3 regions of the Citrobacter sp. LJND-P06 genome follow, and region 3 is predicted to be linked to each of the others. Evidence: predicted binding sites of a transcription regulator. Region 3 holds the regulator's gene; each other region holds the start of a gene.
The links. Region 3 encodes PurR, which represses purine synthesis genes. Its sites were predicted from a motif close to CANGCAAACGTTTGCNTG; they were not measured.

Region 1: a site for PurR is predicted at 4,599-4,616, ahead of pyrD (quinone-dependent dihydroorotate dehydrogenase). Genes of this name have one in related genera too.
Region 2: a site for PurR is predicted at 4,027-4,044, ahead of purL (phosphoribosylformylglycinamidine synthase). Genes of this name have one in related genera too.

The regions. Positions count from the first base shown of each region.
Region 1 covers NZ_CP187317.1:2,890,459-2,901,457, reverse strand. The annotation lists gene pepN (aminopeptidase N) at 1-101, shown strand, start outside; gene ssuB (aliphatic sulfonates ABC transporter ATP-binding protein) at 205-972, opposite strand; gene ssuC (aliphatic sulfonate ABC transporter permease SsuC) at 969-1,760, opposite strand; gene ssuD (FMNH2-dependent alkanesulfonate monooxygenase) at 1,772-2,917, opposite strand; gene ACO7SM_RS13935 (sulfonate ABC transporter substrate-binding protein) at 2,914-3,888, opposite strand; gene ssuE (NADPH-dependent FMN reductase) at 3,881-4,456, opposite strand; gene pyrD (quinone-dependent dihydroorotate dehydrogenase) at 4,712-5,722, shown strand; gene zapC (cell division protein ZapC) at 5,889-6,431, shown strand; gene ACO7SM_RS13915 (YcbX family protein) at 6,428-7,537, opposite strand; gene rlmKL (bifunctional 23S rRNA (guanine(2069)-N(7))-methyltransferase RlmK/23S rRNA (guanine(2445)-N(2))-methyltransferase RlmL) at 7,635-9,743, shown strand; gene ACO7SM_RS13905 (ABC transporter ATP-binding protein) at 9,756-10,999, shown strand, end outside.
Region 2 covers NZ_CP187317.1:1,155,905-1,166,903, reverse strand. The annotation lists gene purL (phosphoribosylformylglycinamidine synthase) at 65-3,952, opposite strand; gene mltF (membrane-bound lytic murein transglycosylase MltF) at 4,209-5,756, shown strand; gene tadA (tRNA adenosine(34) deaminase TadA) at 5,765-6,268, opposite strand; gene yfhb (phosphatidylglycerophosphatase C) at 6,324-6,959, opposite strand; partial or broken gene ACO7SM_RS05640 (PTS transporter subunit EIIC) at 6,966-7,081, opposite strand; gene murQ (N-acetylmuramic acid 6-phosphate etherase) at 7,136-8,029, opposite strand; gene ACO7SM_RS05630 (MurR/RpiR family transcriptional regulator) at 8,145-8,993, shown strand; gene ACO7SM_RS05625 (YfhL family 4Fe-4S dicluster ferredoxin) at 9,049-9,309, shown strand; gene acpS (holo-ACP synthase) at 9,322-9,702, opposite strand; gene pdxJ (pyridoxine 5'-phosphate synthase) at 9,702-10,433, opposite strand; gene recO (DNA repair protein RecO) at 10,445-10,999, opposite strand, start outside.
Region 3 covers NZ_CP187317.1:2,491,075-2,502,073, reverse strand. The annotation lists gene mdtK (MdtK family multidrug efflux MATE transporter) at 1-896, opposite strand, end outside; gene ACO7SM_RS11970 (riboflavin synthase subunit alpha) at 1,115-1,756, shown strand; gene cfa (cyclopropane fatty acyl phospholipid synthase) at 1,797-2,945, opposite strand; gene punC (purine nucleoside transporter PunC) at 3,237-4,442, opposite strand; gene punR (DNA-binding transcriptional activator PunR) at 4,556-5,488, shown strand; gene purR (HTH-type transcriptional repressor PurR) at 5,485-6,510, opposite strand; gene cydH (cytochrome bd-I accessory subunit CydH) at 6,807-6,896, shown strand; gene ACO7SM_RS11940 (MFS transporter) at 7,062-8,228, shown strand; gene sodB (superoxide dismutase [Fe]) at 8,282-8,863, opposite strand; gene ACO7SM_RS11930 (C40 family peptidase) at 8,990-9,820, opposite strand; gene grxD (monothiol glutaredoxin 4) at 10,158-10,505, shown strand; one part of gene ACO7SM_RS11920 (IS3 family transposase) at 10,611-10,953, shown strand; one part of gene ACO7SM_RS11920 (IS3 family transposase) at 10,953-10,999, shown strand, end outside.

The DNA of each region.
Region 1 (10,999 bases), 400 kb from region 3:
CCAAACGTCAGGCGAAAATGCGTGCGGCACTGGAACAGTTGAAAGGTCTGAAGAATCTCTCCGGCGATCTGTTCGAGAAAATCAGTAAGGCGTTAGCCTGAGACATTGACCTGTCGTTTGTAGGCCGGATAAGGCGGTAACGCCGCCATCCGGCAAAATGCCCGGTGGCGCTCACGCTTACCGGGCTTACAACGTTCTGAATGCTTACCCATGCCGACGGATCGGCTGTCCCGTTACCCCACGCTGCATCACCCGGTTTAACACTTCAGCTTCCAGCTCGGCTAAACGCACTGAACCCAGGCGGCGCGGGCGCGGGATATCCACGGTCAGATCCAGACCGATTTTCCCATCCTCAATCAACAGCACGCGGTCGGCCATGGCAACCGCTTCGCTGACGTCATGCGTCACCAGCAGCACGGTGAAACCATGCTCCTGCCACAGCGAGACGATTAAATCCTGCATCTCCAGACGGGTTAAGGCATCCAGTGCGCCGAGCGGTTCATCCAACAGCAACAGGCCGGGACGATGGATCAAGGCGCGCGCCAGCGCCACTCGCTGCTTCTGCCCCCCGGAGAGTGCGGCAGGCCATTCGGATGCGCGGTTTTCCAGACCGACTGCCGCCAGCGCCTTGCGCGCAGCGTCCTGCCAGTTACCTTTCAGCCCCAGCCCGACATTGTCGATAACGGACTTCCACGGGAGCAGCCGCGCATCCTGAAACATCATTCGTGTATCGTCCTGGATTTCTGCCAGCGGGGTGGTTCCGGCGAGCAATTCGCCTGCCGTCGGTGTTTCCAGTCCGGCCAGCAGTCGCAGCAGGGTACTTTTACCCCCGCCGCTACGCCCGACCACGGCGACAAACTGGCCTGCCGGAATATGCAGATCCAATTGATTGAGCACGGTATTGCTGGCGTAGCGCCTGGTGACCGCATTGAGCAGCAGCGGCGTACCCTGATTCAGACGTGCGGTATTCATACGGTTGCCTCCTTCACGTAATAGGCCGGGTTCCAGCGTAACCAGATGCGCTCAAGCAGTTGTGCGCTAACATCGGCGAGTTTACCGAGCAGGGCATAGAGAATAATGGCGACCACGACCACATCCGTTTGCAGAAATTCGCGGGCATTCATCGCCAGGTAGCCAATCCCGGAGTTCGCTGAAATCGTTTCGGCCACAATTAACGTCAGCCACATCAACCCAAGTGCAAAACGAACGCCCACCATAATCGAGGGGAGGGCGCCAGGCAGGATCACATGGATAAACAGCGGGAAGCCCGACAGGCCGTAACTGCGCGCCATCTCCACCAATCCACGATCGATATTGCGGATCCCGTGCCAGGTGTTGATATACAAAGGAAACAGTGTCCCCAGCGCGACCAGAAAGATCTTCGCGGATTCATCAATACCAAACCACAGGATAACCAGTGGGATCAGCGCCAGATGCGGTACGTTACGCAACATCTGAATTGAAGTATCCAGCAGACGTTCCCCCCAGCGGGAAAGACCGCTGATAAGCCCCAGCGTCAGGCCAATCGATCCGCCGATCGAAAAGCCGATCAGCGCACGCCAGGAACTAATCGCTAAATGCTGCCACAGCTCACCGCTGATGGAGAGTGTCCAGAACGCTTCAACCACGCCTTCCGGTGAAGGGAACAGGCGACCGGAGAGCCAGCCGGTTGAAGATGCAAGCTGCCAGAGTGCAACGATGCCCACCGGTAAAAACCAGGGGGCAACGCGCAGCAACCCTTTATGAGTTCGCGTTGCCATCAATGTATTCCTTAACGTTGCGCGACGTTACGCGGGATAAATTCGTTTGCTACCGCTTCACCCTGCTGAAGCAGTGGCTGCGGTTGCGGGATTTCCGGTATCGCGATATCCAGATGCGGGAACAGCAACTCGCCCACTTTGTACGCCTCTTCGAGATGCGGATAACCGGAGAGGACAAAGCTGTCGATGCCGAGCGCCGCATACTCATTAATACGTGCCGCCACCGTGGGGCCATCGCCCACCAGCGCGGTTCCCGCACCGCCACGCACCAGCCCGACGCCCGCCCACAGATTTGGGCTGATTTCCAGCTTATCCCGCTTGCCGTTATGCAGCGCCGCCATACGATGCTGACCGACGGAGTCGGTTCTGGCGAAAGCCGCCTGTGCTTTGGCAATGGTGTCATCGTCCAGATGTGCAATCAGCCGATCCGCGGCCTGCCAGGCTTCTTCATTGGTTTCGCGAACAATGACATGCAAACGAATACCAAAGCGGATCTTGCGCCCGCGCGCGGCGGCTTTGGCGCGTACCTGTTCGATCTTCTCTCTCACCAGCTCTGGCGGTTCGCCCCAGGTGAGATAAAGATCAACCTGTTCGGCGGCCAGATCCTGCGCCACGTCCGATGAACCGCCAAAGTAGAGGGGAGGGTGCGGCTGCTGTATCGGCGGGAAGAACAGCTTTGCCCCGCGAACGTGAATATGTTTGCCGTGAAAATCGACGGTTTCACCCAGCAATAACCGCCGCCAGACCTGAGTAAATTCATCGGAGGCGGCATAGCGGTCGCTGTGATCGAGGAAAACGCCGTCCCCTGCCAGCTCCTGTGGGTCACTGCCGGTGACCAGGTTAAAGAGCGCGCGGCCATTGGAGAGCCTGTCGAGCGTCGCGGCCTGGCGCGCGGCGACCGTGGGTGACGTTACGCTGGGGCGCAACGCCACGAGGAACTTGAGCCGTTGCGTTACCGGGATCATTGACGCCGCAACCAGCCACGCATCTTCGCAGGAGCGCCCGGTAGGGATCAGTACACCGGTAAAGCCCAGACGGTCTGCGGTTTGCGCGATTTGTTGCAGATAACCGTGAGTGACCGGGCGCGAACCTTCTTCTGTTCCCAGATAGTGCCCGTCACCGTGTGTCGGTAAAAACCAGAACATATTCAAACTCATAATTTAGCTCCTTCCTGCGAAGTGGCGTGCCAGATGCGGTCGCGAATATCGATTTTTTTCGGTACCAGGCGGTTGTCGTAAAACAGATCGGCGGTTTGTTGCTGTAGTGCGGCAACCGTGGCGTCAACCGGCGCTATTATGGTTGGGGGGCGGTGATCCAGATAGCTGGCGATCACCGGTGCGGGTAATCCCATCGTTTTGGCAAGCAGCGCAATACTTTGCTCGCGTTGGCTCAGCGTCAGCGCATCGGCCTGACTGAAGGTGTTGAGCACGCCCTGAATAAAGGCGCCATTTTTTTCAGCATACGGGCGTGCCGCCAGATAGAACGACCCGGTTTGTTTCAAGTCAGAGCCGTCCTTCAGTACACGCACGCCGCCTTGCAGCAGGGCGGCTGAATAGTAGGGATCCCAGATAGCCCAGGCATCGACGTTCCCCTGCTGGAAGGCCGCGCGGGCGTCCGCCGGGGTCAGAAAGGTCGGTTGAATATCGGTAAATTTTAACCCGGCCTGCTGCAAAGCCCGGAGCAACAGGTTGTGTGAACTGGAGCCTTTCTGGAAAGCGACCTTGCGCCCTTTTAGATCCGCCACGCTTTTAATGGGGCTGTTTTCAGGCACCAGAATCACTTCCGCTTTCGGTTTAGGCGGTTCGACGCCGACATACACCAGATCGGCCCCAGCGGCCTGCGCGAAGATCGGTGGAATATCGCCAGTGCTGCCCAGGTCGATACTGCCGACATTCAGCGCTTCAAGCATCTGCGGCCCCGCCGGGAATTCTATCCAGGAAATTTTCGTTTGCGGATAGCGTGTTTCCAGAAGCTGGTGGCTTTTTGCCAGCACCATACTGATGCTGCCTTTCTGATAACCGATACGCAGCGTCTCTGGCGCGGAGGTCGCTGCGTGAGACAGGGCTGAAAGTGACAGTAAACCGGTCAGCGCCAGCCAGGGGGAATGACGTTTGAAGAGATTAAGCATGGGCGATCCCCTGCGTTGAGTGAAAGGTGGGAACCTGTACATCCCGACGATGCAGCGCGTGCCAGAACGTCTCGAGAGCGTTGTCCAGGCGCAGTTGTAGATTCGGGGTGAAGTGCGGTTTATGCTGATAATCAATAACCTGAGAGTCATCAGCAAACACGCCATGCAGAATTTCCTGCGCTTTAAGCGCGCTTAATACGGGCTTAAGTGCATAGTCAACGGCCAGTAAATGCGCGACGGTGCCGCCGGTGGCGAGCGGCAACACCACTTTCCCTTCGAGCGCCCGCTCAGGCAGCAGGTCAAGCAACGTTTTTAACGCCCCGGAATAGGCCGCTTTATAAACGGGGGTGGCGACAATCAGTCCATCGGCCTCTTTTAACTGGGCGACCAGGGTTTTCAGCGCGGGGCTGTCGAATCGCGCATATAAAAGATCCTCAGGCGCAAAGTTGTGGAGATTCCAGTGGCAGACCTCGACATCCAGAGCACTGAGTTTTTCACGGGCATATTCCAGTAACGCACTGGAACGAGAGGGAAAACGCGGACTTCCCGCCAGAGTGATAATGCGCATATTCTCAATCTCTCCTTATAACCAATTATTTGCTTTTTACTAACATTGATAACAATTTGTGCAGTCTGACAGAGAGATTTTGTGAATCGAAATGATTTATCCGGCAGAGAAAATCTGAAAAACGCATAATTGCGCAGGGGAGGATGAAAACGATTGCGTGGACATCGTCATTTATTGCCGCAGGTCAATTCCCTTTTGGTTCAACATCGCACATAATACGCCCCCGGTTTGCACACCGGGAATCCAGGAGAGTTCATGTACTACCCCTTCGTTCGTAAAGCCCTTTTTCAGCTCGATCCAGAGCGCGCTCATGAATTAACATTTCAACAATTACGCCGTATCACAGGGACACCGCTGGAAGCGCTTGTGCGCCAGAAAGTGCCAGCAAAGCCTGTTACCTGTATGGGGCTGACTTTTAAGAACCCGCTTGGTCTGGCAGCAGGTCTGGATAAAGATGGGGAGTGCATTGATGCGCTGGGCGCAATGGGGTTTGGCTCGATAGAGGTAGGCACCGTGACGCCACGCCCTCAGCCTGGCAACGATAAACCCCGCCTTTTCCGCCTGGTCGACGCGGAAGGGTTGATCAACCGAATGGGCTTCAATAACCACGGTGTTGATAACCTGGTGGAGAACGTCAAGAAATCGCATTTTGACGGCATCCTGGGGATTAATATCGGTAAAAATAAAGATACGCCGGTAGAACAAGGCAAAGATGACTATCTGATTTGTATGGAAAAAGTCTATGCTTATGCCGGTTATATCGCAGTCAATATCTCGTCACCAAATACGCCGGGATTACGCACGCTGCAATACGGCGATGCGCTGGACGATTTATTGACGGCAATTAAAAATAAACAAAACGATCTGCAGGCGATCCATCAAAAATATGTGCCGGTGGCCGTAAAGATCGCGCCGGATCTTTCTGAAGAAGAACTGATCCAGGTCGCCGACAGTTTAGTCCGTCATAATATTGATGGTGTTATTGCTACCAATACAACGTTGGATCGTTCTCTGGTTCAGGGAATGAAAAACTGTGATCAAATGGGTGGTTTGAGTGGACGACCGCTGCAATTAAAAAGTACAGAAATTATTCGACGTCTGTCGCAGGAATTAAACGGGCAGTTACCGATTATTGGTGTCGGTGGTATTGACTCGGTGATCGCGGCGCGTGAAAAAATGGCGGCTGGTGCTTCACTGGTGCAAATTTATTCCGGCTTTATTTTTAAAGGCCCGCCGCTGATTAAAGAAATCGTTACCCATCTCTAACCTTTTCCCTTAATCGGACAACCAGGGCTTTATTTCCAGCCCTGGTTGTTTTATATTCCTTCACTGTTGCTTATTTAAACATTTTGGTCTTTTCTTATTAAGGCAATAAACGAAGCGGCAATCAGGACAATGTTGCAACAGGATGTTAAGCCCAGGAGATAAACGAATGCGAATTAAACCTGACGATAACTGGCGCTGGTATTATGATGAAGAGCATGATCGAATGATGCTCGATCTGGCCAATGGCATGTTATTTCGCTCGCGTTTTGCTCGCAAAATGCTCACTCCTGATGCTTTTTCACCCGCCGGTTTTTGCGTAGAAGATGCCGCGCTTTATTTTTCCTTTGAAGAAAAATGCCGCGACCTCGAATTATCGAAAGAACAAAAAGCGGAACTGGTGCTTAATGCGCTGGTGGCTATTCGCTATCTCAAACCCCAGATGCCAAAAAGCTGGCACTTTGTTGCGCATGCAGAAGACTGGTCGCCTGTCTGTGGCGATGCGGCCTGCGTCTACTTAAGCGACACCGAAGAGCAGGTCAATTTACTGGTGGTGGAACCGGGTGAAAATGCGGCACTTTGTCTGCTAGCTCAGCCTGGCGTGGTGGTCGCGGGACGCACGATGCAACTGGGAGATGCGATAAAGATAATGAATGACAGACTGAAACCGCAAGCCATGATTGACAGTTTCAGCCTTGAGCAAGCCGTTTAACTTTCCAGTCTGAGCGCCGTTTTCGGTACACAGCTACAGCAAAGAATTGTGCCATCCTCGCCTATCGCTGATTTTTTCAGCGCGCTGACTTCGCCTTCCAGCAACCGTACCCGACAGCAACCGCAAATACCTGCCCGACACGAATAGGGAACCCGAATCCCCTGGTTTTCCAGTTGTTCTAACAACACCTGTTGGTTATTGCCACGAAAAGTCTGTCCATGCCAGTCGATATTCACCGTCGCATCCGGGTGTTGTTCTGCGGTGACGGTATCGTCAGGTGCTGCTGCGCCGTAGGCTTTTGCGGGCCCCGTCGCCAGTATTTCGACCTCATCGCCTGTGCGGATCACGCCGCTGTTGCGGGCAATCAGGTTCTGACCGAAATCAACATCGCCATTATCCAGCGCCGTGCGAAAACGCTGTAGTGTGGCGAGCGGTTCGCCAGACGGATGTTTTTGACCTTTTTCCGGACTGACGGTGGTGAAAATACAGCGGCTGCACGGCTTTGCGACATCAAAAATAACGTCGCCGATGCGGATCACTTTCCAGGTGTCCTCTTCCCAGGCGGCGGCACCGCTCACCACCAGGTTAGGGCGAAACTGTTCCATTTTCACGCTGGCCGGGCAGCGCTGTTGTAAATCACGCAGAGAGGCTTCACTGGTCAACAGGTAGGGGAAGCCATCCGCGAAGGAGAGCGGTACGCCGCTGTGTTGTTTAACGCGTCGCGTCAGGTTTGGCCCGACCCAACGTAATTGCACTTCGCGGGAAAAGAAACCGCTCAGCCACCGATTGACAGCATCGGGTGCGATGCGGGCGGTAAAATGGTTTCCCCAGACTTCGGTTGGAGCATCCTGTTCGGCAAAATCAGCAAATCGCACCAGCGCGCTGCTGCCGTCCGGGGCTGTAAGATGCAGCCCGTCGTGCAACAGGGAAGGGGTAAAGCGAACCATTTGCGGAAACTGGCGGGCAGTGATGAAAGTGCCATCGGGTTCGGTGACCATAAAAATACGATCAAACGCCAGACCGCTGGCGTCAGCCAGTGCATGTGTCAGGCCAATGCCGCGCATTGATTTAACCGGATGAACAAAAAGTCTGGTTAACGTCACCACTGTACAGCCCTCAAATGAAAATAAGCCCTCAACTTTATGACATACAGCCCATATTAGCTATAATGCGCAGCAATTTTCCCCGAGTAAAAGTGACGATATGAATTCTCTGTTTGCCAGTACGGCCCGTGGGCTGGAAGAGCTGTTAAAAACTGAACTGGAAAACCTGGGCGCCGATGAGTGCCAGGTCGTTCAGGGTGGTGTCCATTTTAAGGGCGACACACGGCTTGTTTACCAGAGCCTGATGTGGAGCCGTCTGGCCTCTCGCATCATATTGCCGATGGGGGAATGCAAGGTCTATAGCGATCTGGACTTGTATCTCGGCGTTCAGGCAATCGACTGGACAGAGATTTTTAATCCTGGCGCCACGTTTGCTGTGCACTTCAGCGGCCTGAATGACACCATTCGTAACAGCCAGTACGGCGCAATGAAAGTGAAGGACGCCATTGTGGACGCCTTTACCCGCAAGAGTCTGCCGCGCCCGAATGTGGATCGTGAATCCCCGGATTTACGCATTAATGTCTGGCTGAACAAAGACACCGCCAGTATCGCTCTTGATCTGAGCGGCGACGGTCTGCATCAGCGTGGCTATCGCGATCGCACTGGTCAGGCGCCAATTAAGGAAACGCTGGCCGCGGCGATTGTGATGCGTTCTGGCTGGCAGCCGGGCACGCCACTGCTCGACCCGATGTGCGGTTCGGGTACGCTATTAATTGAAGCGGCAATGTGGGCGACCGATCGTGCGCCTGGATTACACCGTGGATACTGGGGCTTCAGCGGTTGGGCGCAGCATGATGAGGCAGTCTGGCAGGAAGTGAAAGCCGAAGCGCAGGTTCGTGCCCGCAAAGGCCTGGCCGACTACAGCTCGCGCTTTTACGGTTCAGACAGCGATGCTCGCGTGATTGAACGTGCGCGCAGTAACGCCCGCCGCGCAGGTATCGGCGATCTCATCACCTTTGAAGTCAAAGACGTGGCACAACTGAGCAATCCGCTGCCCGAAGGACCGCACGGGACGGTTATCAGTAACCCGCCGTACGGCGAACGTCTGGAGAGCGAACCGGCGCTTATCGCGTTGCATAGCCTGCTCGGTCGTAACATGAAAAACCAGTTCGGCGGCTGGAATTTGTCGTTGTTCAGCGCGTCCCCGGATTTGCTCAGCAGTCTGCAATTGCGCGCCGATAAACAATTCAAGGCGAAAAATGGCCCGCTGGATTGCGTGCAGAAAAACTATCACGTTGCAGAAACCACTTCTGAAAGCAAGCCTGCCACGGTAGCGGAAGATTACGCCAACCGACTGCGTAAAAATGTTAAGAAGCTGGAGAAGTGGGCGCGTCAGGAAGGGATTGAATGCTATCGCCTTTATGATGCTGACCTCCCGGAATACAACGTGGCGGTTGACCGCTACGGTGACTGGGTGGTGATTCAGGAATATGCGCCGCCGAAAACGGTCGATGCGCAGAAAGCGCGCCAGCGTCTGTTTGATATCATCGCGGCGACCCTCTCCGTGCTGGAGATGGCCCCGAACAAGCTGGTGCTGAAAACGCGTGAGCGTCAGAAAGGGAAAAACCAGTACCAGAAGATGAACGAGAAGGGCGAGTTCATCGAAGTGAGCGAGTACAACGCGCGTCTGTGGGTCAACCTGACCGACTATCTGGATACGGGCCTGTTCCTTGATCACCGTATTGCGCGTCGTATGCTGGGGCAAATGAGCCAGGGGAAAGATTTCCTTAACCTCTTCTCCTACACCGGCAGCGCCAGCGTACATGCTGGTTTGGGTGGCGCTCGCAGCACCACGACGGTGGATATGTCGCGCACCTATCTGGAGTGGGCGGAGCGCAACTTGCGTCTGAATGGCCTGAGTGGTCGCGCGCACCGTTTAATCCAGGCGGATTGTCTGGGGTGGCTGCGTGAGGCGAATGAGCAATTCGATCTTATTTTTATCGATCCACCGACGTTTTCTAACTCAAAACGTATGGAAGATTCGTTTGATGTGCAGCGCGATCATCTGGCGCTGATGAAGGATCTGAAACGTCTGCTGCGTAAGGGCGGCACCATCATGTTCTCCAACAACAAACGTGGATTCCGTATGGATCTCGACGGACTGGCGGCACTGGGACTGAAAGCACAAGAAATTACGCAGAAAACGCAATCCCAGGACTTTGCCCGTAACCGCCAGATCCACAACTGCTGGCTGATTACCTCAGCCTGAAAGGAAAAGTAAATGTCATTAATCAGTATGCATGGTGCATGGCTGTCGTTTAGCGATGCGCCGCTTCTTGATAATGCAGAATTGCATATCGAAGATAACGAACGCGTCTGTCTGGTGGGCCGTAACGGCGCCGGAAAGTCGACCCTGATGAAGATCCTCAACCGTGAACAAGGTCTGGATGACGGGCGCATTATTTATGAGCAGGATCTGGTGGTTGCGCGTTTGCAACAGGATCCCCCGCGAAACGTTGCGGGCAGCGTGTATGATTTTGTCGCCGAGGGCATCGAGGAACAGGCGGAATACCTGAAGCGGTATCACGATATTTCTCGCATCGTGATGACTGACCCCAGCGATAAGAACCTCAATGAAATGGCGCGGGTACAGGAACAACTCGACCACCATAACCTGTGGCAGCTCGAAAGCCGTATTAATGAAGTGTTGGAGCAGTTGGGGCTTGATCCTAACGCCGCGCTCTCTTCTCTTTCGGGCGGATGGCTGCGCAAAGCGGCGCTGGGCAGGGCGTTGGTGAGCAACCCGCGCGTATTGCTGCTGGACGAACCGACTAACCACCTGGACATTGAAGCTATCGACTGGCTGGAAGGATTCCTGAAATCCTTCAATGGCACGATCATTTTTATCTCTCACGACCGTTCGTTCATTCGTAACATGGCGACCCGTATTGTCGATCTTGATCGCGGGAAGCTGGTTTCTTATCCTGGCGATTACGATCAGTATCTGCTGGAAAAAGAAGAGGCGCTGCGGGTCGAAGATCTACAGAATGCGGAGTTTGATCGCAAACTGGCTCAGGAAGAGGTGTGGATCCGTCAGGGGATTAAGGCGCGCCGTACGCGTAACGAAGGCCGCGTGCGCGCATTGAAAGCCATGCGTCGCGAACGTGGCGAACGCCGCGAAGTGATGGGCACCGCGAAGATGCAGGTCGAAGAAGCGACACGCTCGGGCAAGATCGTCTTCGAAATGGAGAACGTGGATTACCAGGTTGATGGCAAACAACTGGTGAAAGATTTCTCCGCGCAGGTACAACGCAGCGACAAAATTGCGCTGATTGGGCCAAATGGCTGCGGTAAAACGACGTTGCTGAAACTGATGCTGGGCCAGCTTCAGGCTGACGGCGGCCGTATTCATGTTGGTACAAAACTCGAAGTAGCTTACTTTGATCAGCACCGTGCCGAACTGGATCCCGATAAAACCGTGATGGACAACCTCGCGGAAGGCAAACAAGAGGTGATGGTTAACGG
Region 2 (10,999 bases), 1.3 Mb from region 3:
GGAGGGGTCAGCGTCATCAAAAATGCCCGGTAGAATTCACCGGGCATTTATCATTGTGGGGACATTAACCTAACTGCTTACGCGCGTTACGGAAGATACGCATCCATGGGCTGTCCTCGCCCCAGTTTTCCGGGTGCCAGGAGTTGCTTACGGTGCGGAAAACGCGTTCCGGGTGCGGCATCATGATGGTTACACGACCATTTTCAGTAGTCACCGCCGTGATCCCGTTCGGCGAGCCGTTCGGGTTCGCCGGGTAGGTTTCTGTTACTTTACCGAAGTTATCGACATAGCGCAGTGCCACCAGACCTTTGCTCTCAAGCTGAGCCAGATGCGCATCGTCACGCACTTCCACACGCCCTTCACCATGAGAAACGGCAATCGGCATCTGTGAGCCCACCATTCCCTGCAGTAACAGAGAGGGGCTTTGGGTCACTTCTACCAGACTAAAGCGCGCTTCAAAACGGTCGGAATGGTTACGCACAAAGCGCGGCCACAGATCGCTGCCCGGGATCAGCTCACGCAGATTGGACATCATCTGGCAGCCATTACACACGCCCAGCGCCAGCGTTTGCGGACGGTGGAAGAAGGTTTCAAACGCATCGCGCACGCGGTTGTTAAAGAGGATCGATTTCGCCCAACCTTCACCGGCCCCCAGTACGTCGCCGTAAGAGAAGCCGCCACACGCCACCAGCGCCTGGAAGTCATCAAGGCCTGTACGCCCCGCCAACAGGTCACTCATGTGTACATCGATTGCATCAAAGCCCGCACGGTGGAAGGCCGCCGCCATTTCCACATGCGAGTTGACGCCCTGCTCGCGCAGTACTGCGACTTTTGGACGCGCGCCGGTCGCGATGTATGGCGCAGCGATATCTTCGCTGATATCAAACGACAGCTTCACATTAAGGCCTGGATCGGCATCGTTGGTTTTCGCCTGATGTTCCTGATCGGCACATTCAGGGTTGTCACGCAGACGCTGCATTTGCCATGTGGTTTCAGCCCACCAGGTACGCAAGGTGGTACGGCTTTCGCTGAAGACAACCTGCCCCTTCGCTTCGATAACAAAACGGTCACCGGAAACGGCCTGGCCTAACGCGTGAACGCAGTCGCCAAGACCATGTTGCGCCAGCACGGTTTCGACGGCCTGACGATCCGCCGCACGAACCTGAATGACAGCGCCCAGCTCTTCGTTAAACAGCGCTGCCAGACGATCGTCGCCCAGGGCCGCGATATCCGCCTGAATGCCGCAGTGACCGGTAAAGGCCATCTCAGCCAGCGTCACCAACAAACCGCCATCAGAACGGTCGTGATACGCCAGCAGTTTGCGCTGCGCCACCAGCGCCTGCATTGCATCATAAAAGCCTTTCAGCTGCGCGACGTCACGCACGTCTGCCGGTTTGTCGCCAAGCTGACGGTAAACCTGCGCCAGCGCCGTTGCCCCCAGCGCGTTGTGCCCCTTGCCAAGGTCAATCAGCAGCAGCACGTTGTCTTCCGTGGAGAGCTGCGGCGTGATGGTGTGGCGGACGTCTTCTACGCGGGCAAACGCGGTGATCACCAGCGATAATGGAGAGGTCATTTCACGCTGTTCATTGCCTTCCTGCCAGCGGGTTTTCATCGACATCGAGTCTTTGCCCACCGGAATGGTCAGACCCAATGCCGGGCAGAGCTCTTCACCCACCGCTTTTACGGCTTCATACAAGCCGGCATCTTCGCCCGGGTGGCCTGCTGCCGCCATCCAGTTTGCAGACAGTTTGATACGTTTGATATCACCAATCTGGGTCGCCGCGATGTTGGTAAGCGCTTCTCCAACCGCCAGACGGGCAGACGCGGAGAAATCCAGCAATGCGACAGGCGCACGTTCGCCCAGCGACATGGCTTCGCCGTAGTAGCTGTCAAGACTGGCGGTGGTCACCGCACAGTTCGCCACCGGAACCTGCCACGGGCCAACCATCTGATCGCGCGCCACCATGCCAGTGACGGTGCGGTCGCCGATGGTGACGAGGAACGTTTTTTCCGCCACTGCAGGTAAATGCAGTACGCGGTTGACCGCATCGGCAACGGTAATATCACGACGATCCAGCGCGTCGCCTTTTGCTTGCAGGCGCTGTACATCGCGGGTCATTTTCGGCGTTTTGCCCAACAGAACATCCAGCGGCAGATCGATAGGCTGATTATCGAAATGGCGGTCATTCATCGAAAGATGCTGTTCTTCCGTTGCTTCACCGATCACGGCGTACGGCGCGCGCTCGCGCTTGCAAAGCGCATCAAACAGCGGCAACTGGTCGGCGGCAACCGCCAGAACATAACGTTCCTGCGATTCGTTACACCAGATTTCCAGCGGGCTCATACCCGGCTCGTCGCTGAGGATGTCACGCAGTTCAAATTTGCCGCCGCGCCCGCCGTCGCTTACCAGTTCCGGCATCGCGTTAGAGAGACCACCCGCACCCACGTCGTGGATAAACAGGATCGGGTTAGCGTCGCCCAACTGCCAGCAACGGTCGATAACCTCCTGGCAGCGACGTTCCATTTCCGGGTTGTCGCGCTGTACGGAGGCGAAATCCAGATCGGCATCGGACTGGCCGGATGCCATAGAAGAGGCCGCGCCGCCGCCAAGACCGATGTTCATCGCCGGGCCGCCGAGCACAATCAGCTTCGCGCCAACGACTATCTCACCTTTTTGTACGTGATCGGCGCGGATGTTGCCGATCCCGCCCGCCAGCATGATCGGTTTGTGATAGCCGCGTAGCTCTTCGCCGTTGTGGCTGTTCACTTTCTCTTCATACGTACGGAAGTAACCGTTCAGCGCCGGACGACCAAATTCGTTGTTAAACGCAGCGCCGCCCAGCGGGCCTTCGGTCATGATGTCCAGCGCGGTAACAATGCGCTCCGGCTTACCGAAATCTTCTTCCCACGGCTGTTCAAAGCCCGGAATACGCAGGTTGGAAACGGAGAAACCGACCAGGCCGGCTTTCGGCTTTGCGCCACGCCCGGTCGCGCCTTCGTCACGAATCTCGCCACCGGAACCGGTCGCAGCGCCAGGCCACGGCGAAATTGCGGTCGGGTGGTTATGGGTTTCGACTTTCATCAGGATGTGCGTTGGCTCCTGATGGAAGTCATAACGACCCGTTTCATGGTCGGCGAAGTAACGCCCCACGTCAGAACCTTCCATGACCGCCGCGTTATCTTTATAGGCTGAAAGTACGTGCTCCGGCGTCTTCTCGAAGGTGTTCTTGATCATTTTGAACAACGACTTCGGCTGTTGTTCGCCATCAATGACCCAGTCGGCGTTGAAAATCTTGTGGCGGCAGTGTTCGGAGTTCGCCTGGGCGAACATATAGAGTTCGATATCGTTCGGATTGCGGCCCAGGTTACTGAAGGCAGTATGCAGATAATCAATTTCGTCATCCGCCAGCGCCAGGCCCAGACGCAGGTTAGCGTTAATCAATGCCTGACGACCTTCGCCCAGCACATCAACGCTGGCAACCGGTGCCGGTTGGTGGTGAACAAACAGTTTTTCTGCGTCGTTCAGCGAGGAGAAAATCGTCTCCATCATGCGGTCGTGCAGTTCAGCGGCAACGCTTTGCCACTGCTCAGCGGTGAGAGGCTCAGCATCAACGTACCAGGCAATGCCACGTTCCAGACGGCTCACCTGTTGCAGGCCGCAGTTGTGTGCAATATCCGTTGCTTTGGAAGACCAGGGAGAGATGGTGCCAGGACGAGGGGTAACTAACAGCAGTTTTCCCTCCGGGGTATGGCTGCGTAAGCTCGGGCCATACTTCAGCAAACGGGCAAGCTGTGCATGCTCATCATCGTTCAGCGGTGCATTAAGGCAGGCAAAATGGACATACTCAGCGTAAATATTGTTGACCTGGAGGTTGGCAGCCTGAAAACGCGCCAGCAGTTTGTTAATACGGAATGCAGACAGTGCAGGCGAACCACGCAGAATTTCCATCATAAGTCTCTCGTCTTCTAAGCTTTCGGTGTGCCCAAGTGGGGAAACGGGCGTCATTATAAAGAATCTGGCGCGCTGACGAAACCGTTTGCGTCGAAATAAAATCACCGCCGTTTCTTATCATCCGATGCGCCACTGATTCCGAATTAGTTGCCAACTGGCGTATTGTTGCGCAAAATGCCGCACATCAATGACTCACACTGGCTTTAATCACTGCATTTTCAGGCTGAGAAACCGCACGATCCAGAGAATTAACTAATTGAAAAAATTAAAGATTAATTATCTGTTCATCGGCATACTGACGCTGCTGTTGGCAGCGGCCCTCTGGCCATCAATCCCCTGGTTCGGTAAAGCCGATAATCGTATCGCCGCCATTCAGGCGCGGGGAGAGCTGCGCGTCAGTACCATTGATTCACCGCTAACCTACTCAACCCTCAATGGAAAAAAGTACGGTCTGGATTATGAGCTGGCGCAACTGTTCGCCAACTACTTAGGCGTAAAGCTGAAGGTCACCGTACGTCAGAACATCAGCCAGTTGTTTGACGATCTGGACAATGGCAAAGCCGACCTGCTGGCCGCGGGTCTGGTCTATAACAGCGAACGCGTGAAAAACTACCAATCGGGCCCAACGTACTACTCTGTTTCTCAGCAAGTGGTTTATCGGGTCGGACAATATCGCCCGCGAACCCTTGCCGCCGTGAATGAAAACCAACTCACCATTGCGCCAGGTCATGTGGTCTTGAATGACCTACGCACCCTGAAAGAGACAAAGTTCCCCGAGCTCAGTTGGAAAGTCGATGACAAAAAAGGCACGACGGAACTGATGGAAGCGGTGATCAGCGGCGAACTGGAGTACACCATCGCTGACTCGGTGGCGATCAGCTTGTTCCAGCGCGTACACCCTGAACTGGCCGTTGCACTGGATGTCACCGATGAGCAGCCTGTCACCTGGTTCAGCCAACTGGATGATGACAACACGCTCTCGGCAGCCCTGCTCGATTTTTTTAACACCATGAATGAAGACGGTTCTCTGGCGCGACTGGAAGAGAAATATTTGGGTCACGGCGGCGACTTTGATTACGTTGACACCCGCACCTTCTTACGCGCTGTCGATAATGTGCTGCCAGAGCTGAAACCGCTGTTTCAGAAGTATGCGCAGGAAATTGACTGGCGTTTACTGGCGGCTATCGCATATCAGGAATCGCACTGGGATGCACAAGCCACTTCGCCAACCGGCGTCCGCGGCATGATGATGCTCACCAGAAATACCGCCCAGAGCCTGGGATTGACTGACAGAACCGACGCCGAACAGAGCATCAGCGGCGGCGCGCGTTATCTACAGGACATGATGAGCAAAGTCCCTGATACCGTCCCCGAAGAAGAGCGTATCTGGTTTGCGCTCATTGCTTACAACATGGGCTATGCGCACATGCTCGACGCCCGGGCGTTAACGGTAAAAACCAAAGGAAATCCGGACAGTTGGAGCGATGTAAAACAGCGCTTACCGCTGCTCAGCCAGAAACCGTATTACAGTAAGTTGACCTACGGTTATGCGCGCGGACATGAAGCTTACGCCTACGTGGAAAACATTCGAAAGTATCAGATAAGCCTGGTCGGTTATCTGCAGGAGAAGGAAAAACAGGCCGCAGAAACACTGAAACTGGCGCAGGACTACCCGGCGGTGTCTGCGGAGGAATTTGGTAAAGAGAGGCTCTCCCTCTCCTCGTTTTTGTCTCAGTCGTCCTCGGCCTACCTGACGCCTTCGCCAACATTACTGTTACCGCCAAAGGAAAAAGAGGCAGAGTAACGCGACGTTTATTCAGGCGTCGCCGATGATTTTTTCAGCGCTTTGATCTCCTGACGACGCATGCGGAAAAAATCGCTAAGCAGCGTCGCGCATTCATCACGCAAGATACCCTCGGTGATTTCCACCCGATGATTCATACCCGGGTGATGTAAGACATCCATCAGCGAGCCTGCCGCGCCCGTTTTTGCATCACGCGCGCCAAAAACAACCCGACCAATCCGACTGTGAACCATCGCGCCCGCACACATGACGCACGGTTCCAGCGTGACGTACAGCGTGGCGTCCAGCAAACGGTAGTTTTGCAGCACCATTCCCCCTTGTCGCAACGCCATAATTTCCGCATGCGCAGTGGGATCGTGATGACCAATCGGCCGATTCCACCCTTCACCGATGATGCGATTGTTGTGCACCAATACAGCCCCCACCGGCACTTCACGTTCGTCCCAGGCGCGCTTCGCCAGCGTCAACGCATGACGCATCCAGTATTCGTGGCTAAATTCGACTTCAGACAAAGGGAGACTCCAGTAATAAAAGCGGGCGCATTATACACAGACACTCTGCTTTGCACTATTCCAGTTGCTGGAGCTCACCGCGTGGCGTGACGCGCCAGCGATGCTGGCAAAAGTAGAGTAATGGGTTGTCCTGCTTGCTGTCGCTGTATCCACTGTACAGACGCAGCGGCGTGCCAATCTGCCGCTCAAGTTGCGCGACTTTTTCGTGTCCCAGGCAACGCAGGGTCAATACCCAGCCACCATAGCCTCGCTGGATCTGACTGGCGATCAGGTTAACGCGAGGTAGCCACGGGGTATCAAAATAGACCTGCTCGACCAGCAACTGCGGCGAACCGGTGATCAGCCAGATATCGGCATCAGAACTCAACAAATAGGTGGTGAGTCGTTCCTGCACAATCGGAAACGCGGTGACGTTATCCCGAAACCAACGCACAAAGTCAGCCTGACGCGCTTTCAGACGCGCTTCGCTGTGACCAAACGTACATCCCCACAACAGGAGACTCACGGGCCAGCGAGCGGCGCGCCCTTTTATCATCAACGCAATGGCAATGACAGGGAGTAAAGGCAGCACGAGCAGCACATTCAGCGGCTGGCGACGCAACAGATAACGCAGGAAACTGCCAAACATATCCTGCTGGTGCAACGTACCATCCAAATCAAAAAATACGACACGACGCTCGTGGCTGGTCAAACCCTGCACCTCTGGAAAGTTGAACGCTGAAGCCGGGTCAACGAAAACCCGGCGCTTACTTCTATTAAATAGCCTAACAGATAGAACATCACTTTTCCGGCAACAATCGTTAATGCGCACGGTCGTGTCACATCAATGATAAACGGCTCGCGCCCCGTCGCCGTATGCTCGCCTGTTTAGTTTTCTAATGCCGCCCGTAAAAATCCCTGGTGAGCCGACAGTTTTTCTCTGGCGGCTGCCGCATCCAGCCCGGAGAGCGCCATCAGAATGGCGGGTTTGACGTCAAAATCGGTTTGTGTCAGTAACGCCTGGGCTTCTTCTCGCGTAATCCCGGTCGCTTCTACCACCATGCGACACGCTCTGTCGATCAGTTTGACGTTGGTGGCCTTCATATCCACCATCAGATTTTGATAGACCTTGCCGAATTTCACCATCGCACCAGTGGAGATCATATTGAGCACCAGCTTTTGTGCAGTACCTGATTTCAGTCGCGTTGAACCCGTCAGCGCCTCGGGGCCAACCACCGGCGAAATCGCAATGTCCGCCTCACGCGCGATCGGTGAGTCAGGATTACAGGAAATCGCCACCGTGGTGCATCCTGCCTGGTTGGCATACTTCAGGCCGCCAATCACGTAGGGCGTGCGACCAGATGCCGCCAGTCCAACCACCAGATCCTGCGCGGTCAGATTGAGCGCCTTTAAATCCTCTTCCCCTAACTGCAGACTGTCTTCGGCACCTTCAACCGCCTTCAACAACGCGCCCGGCCCCCCTGCAATCAATCCCACGACCAGTCCATGCGGCACGCCAAAGGTGGGTGGGCATTCAGACGCATCAAGCACTCCCAGCCGTCCACTGGTGCCAGCACCCATATAAATAATGCGCCCCCTAGCCTTTAACGCATTTGCAGCGGCATCGACTGCACGCGCAACGTCCGGCAGCGTCTCTTTTACTGCGAGCGCTACCTGCGTATCCTGTTGATTAAAACGATGAACCAGCTCAAGCGTGGATAAAGCATCAAGGTCCATAGTCTGTGGATTACGGGTTTCTGAAACTAACGCGCCGAGATTCATTTTTTCTCCTCAGGAATTTTTAATTCAAACTATTTCCCTATAATGGAATATTATATTCATTCAGGCGAGTGAAATTTGTGTCGCTGTCGCCATCACGTTTTCGCCAGGAGAGCCCATGAACTGTTTGGTCCGTATTCGTCAACGTTATCCCCATCTTGCCCAAAGCGACAAGAAGCTTGCGGATTATCTTCTTTCGCAACCGGATAACGCGCGGCATCTCAGCTCGCAGCAGCTTGCCGCCGAAGTGGGCATCAGTCAGTCCAGCGTGGTGAAATTCGCGCAAAAAATGGGGTTTAAAGGATTTCCGGCACTGAAACTGGCGATCAGCGAAGCGCTGGTGAGCAATCCGAATCCTCAGTCAGTTCCCGTCCACAATCTGATCCGTGGCGATGACCCTATGCGTCTGGTTGGCGAAAAGCTGATAAAAGAAAATGTGGCGGCGATGCACGCAACACTCGACGTCAACAGTGAAGAAAAGCTAATAGAGAGTGTGACGATGCTACGTCGCGCCCGCCGGATTGTCCTGACCGGAATTGGCGCTTCAGGCCTTGTTGCGCAAAACTTTGCCTGGAAGCTCATGAAGATTGGCTTTAATGCTGTCGTCGAACGCGATATGCACGCCCTGCTGGCGACGGTTCAGGCGCTCTCTTCAGAGGATCTGCTGCTGGCCATCTCCTACACGGGTGAACGCAGAGAGCTTAATCTGGCTGCGGATGAAACATTGCTGGTCGGCGGGAAAATACTGGCCATCACCGGATTTACGCCTAACGCATTGCAACAGCGCGCTACGCATTGTCTGTATACCATTGCGGAGGAGCAGGCCACCCGGAGTGGGGCTATTTCATCCACGCATGCTCAAATGATGCTCACCGATGTGCTTTTTATGGCGCTGGTTCAACAGGATTTGGAACACGCTCCGGGACGGATCAGACACAGCGAAGCGCTGGTAAAAAAACTGGTCTGAGCAAAGAATGCGCGTATAATGCCCGCCCGATTTAAGATGTTTTGAGAGTATCCTGATGGCGCTGTTAATCACCAAAAAATGCATCAATTGCGATATGTGCGAGCCTGAATGCCCAAACGAGGCAATTTCTATGGGCGATGCTATCTATGAGATTAACAGCGACAAGTGTACTGAATGCGTCGGTCATTACGACACGCCAACCTGTCAGAAAGTATGCCCGATCCCGAATACGATTCTGAAAGACCCGGCACACGTCGAAACGCAGGAGCAGTTGTGGGATAAGTTTGTCCTGATGCACCACGCGGACAAAATCTGAATCGGCCCTTGCTTAACCCTCGATAATTACCGTGGCGCAGGCGTAGTGTCGTTCATCTGCCAGCGTGACGTGCATACTGGTCACACCGAGGGTTTCCGCCAGCTTTAGCGCCTCCCCCCACAACCGTAAACGCGGCTTGCCTAGCTCATCGTTAAACACTTCAAACTGGTTAAACGCCAGCCCGTTGCGAATTCCGGTGCCAAAGGCTTTTGCCGCCGCCTCTTTTACCGCGAAACGTTTGGCGAGAAAACGCACCGGTTGTTGGTGCGTTTCCCAAATGGCCCATTCATTGTCGCTGAGCACTCTTCTTGCAAGACGATCGCCCGACCGCGAGATAACTGCCTCAATACGGGCAATTTCTACAATATCCGTGCCCAACCCCAGGATCGCCATTAGCCACGCGCTTCCAGCATCAGACGTTTCATTTCAGCAACCGCCTCTTTCAGACCGCTCATCACCGCACGTCCGATAATGGCATGACCGATATTCAGCTCGTGCATTTCCGGCAACGCGGCGATGGCTTTCACGTTGTGATACGTCAGGCCGTGACCCGCATTCACTTTCAGCCCCAGACCTGCCGCAAAGGTCGCTGCCCTGGCGATACGCGCCAGCTCCTGCGCCTGCTCAGCGTCGGTTTTGGCATCCGCATAGCAGCCGGTATGAATTTCAATGTAGGGCGCCCCAACCTCTGCGGCGGCTTTGATCTGCGCTTCATCGGCATCAATGAACAATGACACGAGGATCCCTGCATCTGCCAGACGTTTACAGGCATCGCGCATTTTGTCGCGCTGACCCGCCACATCCAGACCGCCCTCGGTGGTCACTTCCTGGCGTTTTTCCGGCACCAGACAGCAAAAATGCGGTTTCGTCTCAATGGCAATCGCCAGCATCTCTTCCGTCACGGCCATTTCCAGGTTCATGCGGGTATCCAGCGTTTGGCGCAGAATACGCACGTCACGGTCAGTGATATGACGGCGATCTTCACGCAGGTGCACGGTAATACCGTCGGCACCCGCTTGTTCGGCGATAAATGCAGCTTGTACCGGGTCCGGGTATGCGGTGCCACGCGCATTACGCAGAGTGGCAATGTGGTCAATGTTGACGCCTAACAGTAATTCAGCCATGACAATCCTCGTTAATCATTATTCGTTTTCAATGCGCGTTTTGGCATAAACTGCCGGAAGAGCTCCCGGCTTTTTAACGGCTTACCACCAAGATACGGCTTTAGCGCCATACGGGTAAAGCGTTTCGCTGCGCGCAATGTATCAACATCAGGAAATTCTCTTGCTTCAAGCGCCTTCAGATGCCGTCCGGTGAAGGTGTTGTTATCAATCACCACGCTGGCGATAAACCCTTTCTCTTCGCGATAGCGATACGTCATGGTGTCATCAACCATTTCACCGCTGCCTGCGCAATGCGTGAAGTCCACCCCATACCCCAGGTGACCGAGCAACGCGAGCTCAAAGCGACGCAGAGCGGGTTCGGGAGTCCCTGTGGCACCTGCCAGTGTTTGTATGCAGTTCAGATAATCAAAAAAGAGTTCAGAAAAGCGCGTCTCGTATTCAAGTACACGAGAAACCAATTCGTTGATGTAGAGGCCACTGTAAAGCGTGATACCGCTGAGAGGAAGCGCCAGGGAGACGGCTTCTGCGCTGCGTAAGGTTTTCACCTCACCGCGACCGCCAAAGCG
Region 3 (10,999 bases):
ACCCGAATCGTCACCGCCGCTGCCAACGACATTGGCAGTACAAACATCAACGAACTGAAGTTGAGTGCAATCTGGTGACCCGCCACATCGACGATACCCAGTGGCGATACTAACAACGCCACCACGGCAAAGAGGGTCACTTCGAAGAACAGGGCTAATGCTATCGGCAGACCTAACTGGACTAACCGTTTCACCACGGCGGTGTCGGGTTTACTGAATCCTGGTTCATTACGAATATCGCGCATCGAACGTGCGCGCCTGATGTAGGAAACCATCGCGATAAACATCACCCAATACACCGCGGCGGTCGCAACACCACAGCCAACACCGCCCAGTTCCGGCATGCCAAAATGGCCGTAAATGAAGATGTAGTTAACCGGAATATTGACCAGCAGTCCGAGGAATCCCATGACCATGCCGGGCTTGGTTTTGGCTAATCCTTCGCACTGGTTACGCGCCACCTGGAAAAACAGATATCCTGGCGCTCCCCACAGCAGGGCGCGCAGATAACCGACGGCTTTATCGGCCAACGCCGGATCAATATTATGCATGGAGCGGATGATATACCCGGCGTTCCACAGCACGACCATGATGAGGACGGAGACACTCCCCGCCAGCCAGAATCCCTGGCGCACCTGATGGGCGATACGATCACGGCGTCCGGAACCATTTAACTGCGCAATGACGGGGGTCATCGCCAGCAGCAGGCCATGGCCGAACAGAATGGCCGGTAACCAAATGGATGTGCCAATGGCGACAGCCGCCATGTCTGTGGCGCTGTATCCACCGGCCATCACGGTATCAACAAACCCCATTGCGGTTTGGGCGATTTGCGCGAGAATCACCGGTATTGCCAGAGCTAATAACTGACGCGCTTCACTGATATACTTTTGCACGTATACACCTTGTTTTTTGTTGTTATTTGAGAGACCAGAAAAGCCGCCTTGATTGGCAGCAAGAAGAAGATGCAGGGGAATTTGCAGTCTATTGTAGCGGGGAATGTGTAATTCTCCAGTGAAAAAACAGGTGTGAGCGGCACTTTGCTGGCAACCTGAATTTTCACCTGCTATTGTGCTGGGCAGAGATTTTCAAACTGATTTCAGGAGTTGCAGGTATGTTTACGGGTATTGTGCAGGGCACCGCCAGAGTGGTGTCGATTGATGAAAAACCGAATTTTCGCACTCATGTAGTGGAATTACCTGAACACATGCTGGATGCGCTGGAGACGGGCGCGTCGGTGGCGCATAACGGTTGTTGTCTGACCGTGACCGAAATCAAGGGTAATCAGATCAGTTTCGATTTGATGAAAGAGACCTTACGTATTACGAATTTAGGTGAGCTGAACGTCGGCGATCTGGTGAATGTTGAACGCGCCGCCAAATTCAGTGATGAGATTGGTGGGCATTTAATGTCGGGTCATATTATGACCACCGCCGAGATCTCAAAAATTCTGACCTCAGAAAATAACCGTCAGATTTGGTTCAAAATACAGGATCCGCAGTTGATGAAATATATTCTGTACAAAGGATATATCGGCATCGATGGCATCAGCCTGACCGTTGGAGAAGTCACCGCAACGCGTTTTTGTGTTCACCTTATTCCAGAAACGCTTGAACGCACTACGCTGGGCAAGAAAAAGCTGGGCGCTCGCGTGAATATCGAAATCGATCCGCAAACCCAGGCGGTTATCGATACGGTTGAGCGCGTATTAGCGGCCCGCGACAGTGCCGCGAATAAGCTGGCGAATGACGCCTAAAAGATAAAAGTGGCCCCCGCAGAATTCGGGGGCTGCTCTGTTAGCGGGGAACGCGCAGACCGTGTTCAACACCGCGTGAAAAAACGACCTGCCAGAGTTGAATATCGCGGGCGCGAAATGCACCAGCGCAGGCATTCAAATAATAACTGAACATCCGCTTAAAACGCTCGCTGTAATTCTCTGCGATGTCAGGCCAGGCTTTAATAAAGCGTGAATGCCACGACATCAGCGTTGTATCATAATCGGCGCCAAAATTGTGCCAGTCCTCCATCACAAAATGCGGCTCGCTGGCGTTAGCAATCTGACGTACGGAAGGTAAGCAACCGTTCGGGAAGATATATTTATTGATCCACGGGTCGACATTGTTGTCGGTCTTTTTAGAGCCGATGGTATGAAGCAGAAACAGGCCGTCAGATTTTAAATTACGGTCAACCACCTCAAAGTAGGTGTCGTAGTTTTTGGGGCCGACATGTTCAAACATACCTACCGAGACAATACGATCGAACTGATCCTGTAAGTCGCGATAATCTTGCAGCAGAATGGAGACATCGAGTCCTTCGCAGCGCTGCTGCGCCATTTTCTGCTGCTCTGCCGAAATGGTCACGCCAACCACGCTGACCGCGTAATTGGCCGCCATATATTGCGATAATCCGCCCCAGCCGCAGCCGATATCCAGCACACGCATACCCGGTTTAAGCTGCAATTTTTCACAAATCATTTTTAGCTTCGCCTGCTGGGCAGATTCCAGAGTATCGGCCTCTTTCCAGTAGGCGCAGGAATATTGCATGTACGGGTCAAGCATCCGGCTGAAAAGATCATTACCAAGATCGTAATGCTCTTTGCCGACTATCCAGGCGCGTTTTTTACTTTGCAGGTTGAACAGGCGTGCGCCTGCGATGCGAAGTGTATCTTTGAAATGGTGAGGAAGTTGATTTTCGAGGCCTGCGCGCAAAACTTTATTGAAGAAAATATCCAGTCGCTCGCACTCCCACCAGCCATCCATGTAACTTTCACCTAAACCCAGCGAACCTTCCTGCAATACGCGTTTGAAAAAATCGGGGTTTTTGACTTGAATATCCGCCGGGGCAGGGCCGTTGATAGCAACGCCTGCACGGCTCAGTAATTCGTTGGTGATACGGTACCAGTCATCATCCGGTACACTGACTTCTTCTATACACGATGAACTCATAGTTTCTCCATCACGGGTCGTGATCAGAACCTTAAAACAGCGTAGACGCTTTTTGGCTTTGTGAGAAATCTCACGGAAAAAGTCCGCGAGCCTATAATCCGACGTAGAACAGAGGAAGGGAGAACCCTTGCCGAAAAGACCATTCCCTGGTTAAACGGGAGCGCTCCGGCTCCCGTTAGAACGTAATATTTATCGTATTTTTGTAACAACCGAAAATGAGTATAGGCCTCTATTTTCGGTGAAACAACCCAAAAATGTTAGCGAGCTAATGAGTGGCTGTTATCGCTATTTTTAGTACGAATCGTTGTGTGCCATCTCAGAGTGCGTGGTGTGGTGCGTGGACTCACTCGCCTGCGACTGCATCCAATAGCCTAATCCTGCAAGCGCAACGGTTGATAACATGACGCTGGTGGTCGTCAGCAACGGCGTGCTGATTAACCACGAGACGACCAGACTGGCGAAGAAACAGAGACCCAACTGCAGTGTATTCTGCAATGCGGCGGCACGCCCGGTGGCTTGGGGGAATGGACGCAATGCCTGAGCCACAACAATAGGGTAAATTGCGCCGTTGGCGATAGCCATGACACAGAAGGGGATCAGAATTTCGGTCAACGATACAGCGTTAATAAAACTGGTCGCCCAGGTCGCAACGACGCTCAATGCGAAGATGGCCAGTAACCAGGGTAACAGTTGTTGACCCTGCCATTTTTGTAACGCTGCACGGCAACCGTACCCACCAATCAGGAAGGCGATGGTTTGCGGAACATAACTAAGACCAATCACTGCGGGGCTATAACCCATTTCGCTAAGGATGAACGGCGAACCGGTTAACCATGCAAAGAAGCTGGCGGAACAGGCCGCGTAAATCAGCACGTTCCCGCGATAGGCTTTTGAACGCAGCAGGGTGGTGAACGTCAATTTATCCTGGCTATCGTTACGTGCTTTAGCGGTGGGTTTTAAACGCAGGGCTGGCAACATCAGGATCAGCGTAATCACAAACAGCGTGGCGAAAATGGCCTGCCAGGAAAAATGCGCGAGGATCCAGCTCCCTAACAACGGCGCAAGTGCAGGCGACAACCCGACCAGGGGCATGATGGTGGCAAAAATACGGTTAACTTTTTGCGAAGGATAGTAATCGGTTACCAGCGCCTGCCAGACAACGGTGGCAGCACACACGCCAATAGCCTGAATAAAGCGCAGCACCAGTAAGCCTGTTGCACTTTCTACCCACAGCATACCCAGACTTCCGAAGGCGAAGATGGACAAACCGAGCAATAATATAGGCTTACGGCCATAACGATCGGACAGCGGCCCCCAGGCAAGCTGGGCGATGGCGAACCCGGCTAAGAACAGGCTCAGACTGGCGCTGACGGCAGAGGCCGGTGTTTGCAGATCGGCCTGAATGGCAGCAAAAGCAGGTAAGTACATGTCTGTTGCCAGAAAACCCAGTACGCTGAGACCCGCCAGCCAGACTAAAAACCCTTTTCCCGGTTGCATAATACATTCTCTTTTTTTATCAGTAAGACATGGCCGCAGAGTGTAGGGAGTGAAATTCCTGTTGTGAAACGCTAATATTTGTCTACTGAGTTCAAAATTTTTGTAGGCAGAATATGTGGTCAGAATATTCCCTTGAAGTTGTTGATGCTGTCGCGCGCAATGGCAGCTTCAGTTCCGCCGCCCAGGAGCTGCATCGCGTGCCTTCTGCAGTCAGCTACACCGTACGTCAACTGGAAGAGTGGCTGGCGGTGCCCTTGTTTGAACGACGCCATCGGGATGTGGAATTGACGCCCGCGGGTGCCTGGTTTTTAAAAGAAGGTCGCTCTGTTATCAAAAAAATGCAGATCACCCGCCAGCAGTGCCAACAAATTGCTAACGGCTGGCGAGGACAGCTCTCCATCGCGGTGGACAATATTGTGCGGGCAGATCGCACCCGGCAGATGATTGTCGATTTCTACCGTCATTTTGATGATGTTGAGCTGATTGTTTCTCAGGAAGTGTTCAACGGCGTCTGGGATGCGCTGTCCGACGGACGCGTGGAACTGGCGATTGGGGCGACGCAGGCTATCCCCGTCGGTGGGCGCTATACCTTTCGCGATATGGGAATGTTGAGCTGGAGCTGTGTGGTGGCACGTCATCATCCTCTGGCGACGATGCCCGGCCCTTTGAGTGATGATACGTTGCGCAACTGGCCGTCGCTGGTTCGTGAAGACACCTCACGGACACTGCCTAAACGTATTACCTGGCTGCTGGATAACCAAAAACGGGTGATCGTACCGGATTGGGAGTCGTCAGCGACCTGCCTTTCCGCCGGGTTATGTGTCGGTATGGTGCCTACGCATTTTGCAAAACCGTGGATCGACAGCGGCAAATGGGTCGCATTAACCCTGGAGAATCCATTCCCGGATGCGGCATGTTGCCTGACCTGGCAGCAAAATGACACCTCGCCCGCATTAGCCTGGCTGCTGGAGTATTTAGGTGACAGTGAAACGCTGAATAAAGAGTGGCTGCGAGAACCTGAAGAGGTTCCCGCAGGGGAGGCTTAACGACGATAGTCGCGGAACGGACCATCAGCAACCGAACGACGTTCGATCAGTCGCGGGTGGACTTCAATAGACTGCGACTCTTCACGCTTGTTGACGATTCGGTCTAACAACATATTAAAGGCCGTTTCGCCCAGTGAGTCTTTCGGCTGGTGAATCGTGGTCAGTGCGGGGGTGAAATAGCGCGCGTTGCGCACATTGTCATAACCGATCACCGAAATATCTTGCGGTACGCGCAAACCCATTTCGTCGGCAGCGCACAGCGCCCCCATTGCCATGATGTCACCACCGCAGAATACCGCTGTGGGGCGATGGGTCTGAGAGAGGATCTGCTGCATTGCACGATAACCAGACTCGGGTTCAAAATCGCCCTGAACTATCCAGTTTTCCGGCACTTTTATCAGCGCTTCGTCCATCGCCTTCATAAAGCCCGCCAGGCGGCCAGCACCCGTGTTACGTTCCATTGGGCCAGGAATGACGCCAATCTCACGATGACCGCGCTCGACCAGATAACGACCGGCCATATAACCGCCTTCGAACGCGTTATCAATGACCGTATCGGTAAAGTCAGCTTTCGCTTCGCCCCAATCCATAACCACCATAGGAATATGGCGATACTCTTCAAGCATGGAGAGCAGGGACTCCGGGTATTCCGAACACATGACCAGCAGACCATCCACACGCTTTTGCGCCATCATGGAAAGGTAGGCCCGTTGTTTTTCGAGATTATTCCAGGCATTGCCAAGAATCAGGGTGTAGCCTTTCTGGAAGCAGTTTTTCTCAACGGCTTCAATAATCTCAGCGAAATAAGCGGCTTCACTGCTAGTTGCCAGCAGGCCGATAGATTTGGTGTGATTCACCTTCAGGCTGCGGGCGACGGCACTCGGGGAGTAGTGCAATTCTTTGATAGCAGCCCAGACAGCATTGCGCGTCTCTTCTGCGACAAAACGCGTCTTGTTAATTACATGTGATACGGTTGTAGTGGAAACGTTTGCTCGCTTCGCTACATCTTTAATTGTTGCCATTACATTTCACTCCAGACCATATCCAAACTCCTGAAAATACTGTAGGTAAACGTTTGCCTCTACACACCCTTATCGCAACATCAGGGTTGCGGCACGCCGGGAAAACGACACGAAACGTCAGGAGGGGGTCAATGGCCGGTACACTAATCAAGTAAGCGTGGAATTTTGTCTGATCTTGACGAAAAGGGGAAGAGTTAAAAGTGGTTATCAATATAAATCCTGGGAGATTTTTACATCCAAGTGTGTAAAAATGCGCAATATCACTTTTTGTGTGGGAATAAAAAGGAGCAAATTTGATGAGCACCGATCTGAAGTTTTCATTAGTAACCACTATTATTGTTCTGGGCTTGATCGTCGCGGGTGGTCTGACCGCCGCACTGCACTGATTTACCGTGAGGGAGCGTGCTCTCCCTCATTTCGTTACCCCTTCATTGTTACTCAATCAGCAAAAGTCTTTTGCCATTCTGTTAACTTTATTATTTTTGTGATTGATGTCATGCTTTTGGCTCTTATCGGGTGTCGCTTCGCGGCACGGTCAGCGGAGTCGACGTATGAAAATCAATTACCCCTTACTGGCGCTTGCGATTGGCGCATTTGGTATTGGAACCACGGAATTCTCTCCAATGGGGCTGTTGCCCGTCATTGCGCATGGCGTGAATGTCTCTATTCCCGCCGCCGGGATGCTCATTAGCGCTTATGCGGTGGGCGTGATGGTGGGCGCGCCGTTGATGACCCTGCTGCTTTCACACCGGGCTCGTCGTAATGCGTTGATTTTTCTGATGGCCATTTTTACGCTGGGCAACGTCCTGTCGGCCATTGCGCCGGATTACACCACCTTGATGCTATCGCGCATTTTGACCAGCCTAAATCATGGCGCGTTTTTCGGATTGGGTTCGGTCGTGGCGGCCAGCGTGGTGCCGAAACATAAACAGGCCAGCGCCGTGGCGACGATGTTTATGGGGCTGACCATTGCAAACATCGGCGGCGTACCTGCCGCTACATGGCTTGGGGAAACCATTGGCTGGCGGATGTCCTTTTTAGCAACGGCCGGGCTGGGGGTGATTGCGATGCTCAGTTTATTCTTCTCTCTGCCGAAAGGGGGAGCAGGGGAACGCCCCGATGTGCGTAAAGAACTGGCGGTCTTATTACGTCCGCAGGTGCTTTCTGCGCTGCTCACCACTGTGCTGGGGGCGGGGGCAATGTTTACCCTCTACACCTATATTTCCCCCGTTCTGCAAAACATCGCCCATGCTACGCCGGCATTTGTCACCGCCATGTTAGTTCTGATCGGCGTCGGATTTTCGATCGGCAACTATTTAGGCGGCAAACTGGCCGATCGTTCCGTCAACGGTACGCTGAAAGGTTTCTTACTGCTGCTGATGGTTATCATGCTGGCGATTCCTTTCCTGGCGCGCAATGACCTGGGCGCTGCGTTCAGTATGGTCGTGTGGGGCGCGGCAACATTTGCCGTCGTACCGCCTTTGCAGATGCGCGTGATGCGTGTTGCCAGTGAGGCGCCGGGGTTGTCTTCATCGGTGAATATTGGGGCATTTAATCTTGGGAATGCGTTAGGCGCGGCGGCAGGTGGCGCGGTGATTTCCGGCGGTCTGGGATATAGCTTTGTTCCGGTGATGGGCGCCATTGTGGCAGGGCTGGCGTTATTGCTGGTCTTTGTTTCAGCGAGAAGGCAACCTGAAACGGCATATGTCGCCAACTAAACGACTGAGTTGAAAATAAAAACGCAGAAGGTTTCCCTTCTGCGTTGTCGTATTTACGCCGCGAAGTTCTTCGCAACGAATTCCCAGTTTACCAGCGCCCAGAAATGCTCCAGGTAGCCAGGACGGGCATTACGGTAGTCGATGTAGTAAGCATGTTCCCACACGTCAACGGTCATCAGCGGGGTGGCATCCGTGGTCAGCGGAGTACCCGCGTTGGACGTAGAAACGATAGCCAGTTTGCCATCAGTCCCTTTTACCAGCCAGGTCCAGCCGGAACCGAAGTTTTTAATTGCAGCATCGGTGAACTGTGCTTTGAACTCAGCAAAGCTACCGAAGGACGCAGCGATAGCGTCAGCCAGTTTACCGGTTGGTTCACCGCCCGCGTTCGGGGCCAGGCAGTTCCAGTAGAACGTGTGGTTCCAGACCTGGGCTGCGTTATTGAATACGCCACCTTCTGAACTACGGACGATCTCTTCCAGCGATTTACCTTCAAAGGCGGTACCTTTGATCAGGTTATTAAGATTCGTTACATAGGTTTGGTGATGTTTGCCGTAGTGATATTCCAGCGTCTCAGCGGAAATGTGAGGTGCCAGGGCGTCTTTGGCATACGGTAATGCAGGTAATTCGAACGACATTGCTTCTCTCCTTATTATTAATATGGGTACGTACAATAGCCATAAAGTACGTAAGGATAGGGTAGCAAATTGAAAGGTGATGCAAAAGAAGAACTTACCCTGTTGCGTAACAAACAGGGTAAGAAATTAACGAATGGTTTTTGGCGTCATGACGCGGCGGGCGCCGACATAGTGGCGTTGCCAGTAATCTTCGCTCAATGAGGTTATCTGAATTTCCTGCCCTGAACGGGGGGACTGGATAAATTTACCATTGCCGACATACACGCCGACGTGATCCGCGGTACCGCGCCCCTGGGTTCGGAAGAAGACCAGATCGCCATTCATCAGTTCATCACGCTCAATCGGTGAGGCATCGCGAAGGTGGTACATTTCATTGGCTGTACGCGGAATACGGAACTTCACCAGATCTTTATAGGCGTAATAGACCAGACCGCTGCAATCAAAACCGGTGCGTGGCGACGTGCCGCCCCAGTGATACGGTTTGCCAATCTGATTCATCAATGTGGACATCGCCGTTTTGGTCGCTTTCTGTACTCTGACCTTATGTGCATCAGCAAGCGAAACTGGCGCGGTTTCTTTCACCTTCACGCAATGGGGCTTGCGGCCTTTGCGTGGCGTGCACTTTTCGCTCCAGGTGACGGCGGCTGTTTTTGCTGTTGTGGAGGAGACGCGGCGATGTGCGGTTTTGGTGGTTTTTGCGGGCGTGGTGGTGCGTTTTTTGGCCGAAGAGACCGTTTTTACGCTGGTTTTGTTAACGGTTTTTTTGACGGTTTTCTGACTGGTTTTGGTTGTTTTTTTACTGGCCGTCGCGTTCTTATGTTTATCTGCCGTTTTCGTTACATGAGAAACCGCAGGCGTCTCCCTGGTTTGCCGGGAAGCATTAGCCGGGGATGTGAAAGAGAGTGTCGAAAAAAGCAAAGCACAGAGCGTGATCGAAATCCGGTTTATTCGCGCCACTGAGCAGTCCTCTGGTTAATGCAGGCGGCTATCATGCCTGCGTGTGATTTACAAAACCTGTCGATTCTAATCTATAAAAGCACAGAAAGTTAATCGCTTTTATCATTTAAAACCTCGTTTCGTAAGCGACTGCAAAAAAAATCGACAGCGCGGACTAAAAATGGTCAGCGGAGAGTCCTGGGTGTGTTGTTTCACAGGATAAGGAATATAGAGAATGCAACTTATCGCACCAGGGGATAAAATAATAAAGCGTAATGAAAATGTTATTTTCCGTTGCCAGTCTGACCCGCTACAATGTCAGACTACTGCCGTAAAAGAAGTTAAAGGAAGCAAGACAATGAGCACCACTATCGAAAAAATCCAGCGCCAGATCGCTGAAAACCCGATTCTCCTGTACATGAAAGGTTCTCCAAAACTGCCTAGCTGTGGTTTCTCCGCACAGGCTGTCCAGGCGTTGTCTGCCTGTGGCGAGCGTTTTGCCTATGTTGATATCCTGCAGAACCCGGATATTCGCGCGGAATTACCGAAATATGCAAACTGGCCAACCTTCCCGCAACTGTGGGTTGATGGTGAACTGGTTGGCGGCTGTGATATTTTGATCGAAATGTATCAGCGCGGTGAGTTGCAGCAACTGATTAAAGAAACTGCGGCGAAATACAAAACCGAAGAACCTGATGCTGAGTAATCAGCAGAAATAAAAAAAGCGACCATTCATTGGTCGCTTTTTTATGGGCGTTGACCCGTCCTAAATAGCGTTGACACATTTAACTCGCACACTGAGGAGAATGTGATGAACCAATACATTAAACGCACACAACGCGATTACCCACTATCCTTTAAACTGGCCGTTGTTGAACAGGTCGAAAAAGGTGAAATGACTTACCGCCAGGCGCAAGATCGCTACGGTATTCAGGGTAGCTACACAGTCATGGCATGGCTGCGCAAATATGGTCAACTCGACTGGCGTTCCTCCTCTCCTGTCAGAGCATGCGGAGTTAACATGCCTAAAATGCCTCTCACCCCCGAACAGCGAATTAAAGAACTCGAGCAGCAACTCGCTGAATCAGAAATCAAAGCACAGTTTTTTGAAGCGGTTGTGAAAGTTATGAATACGGAGTTCGGAGCGACTCTGACAAAAAAGCAGTTGGACGTCTTATCACGCAAACACAAACGCCGGGA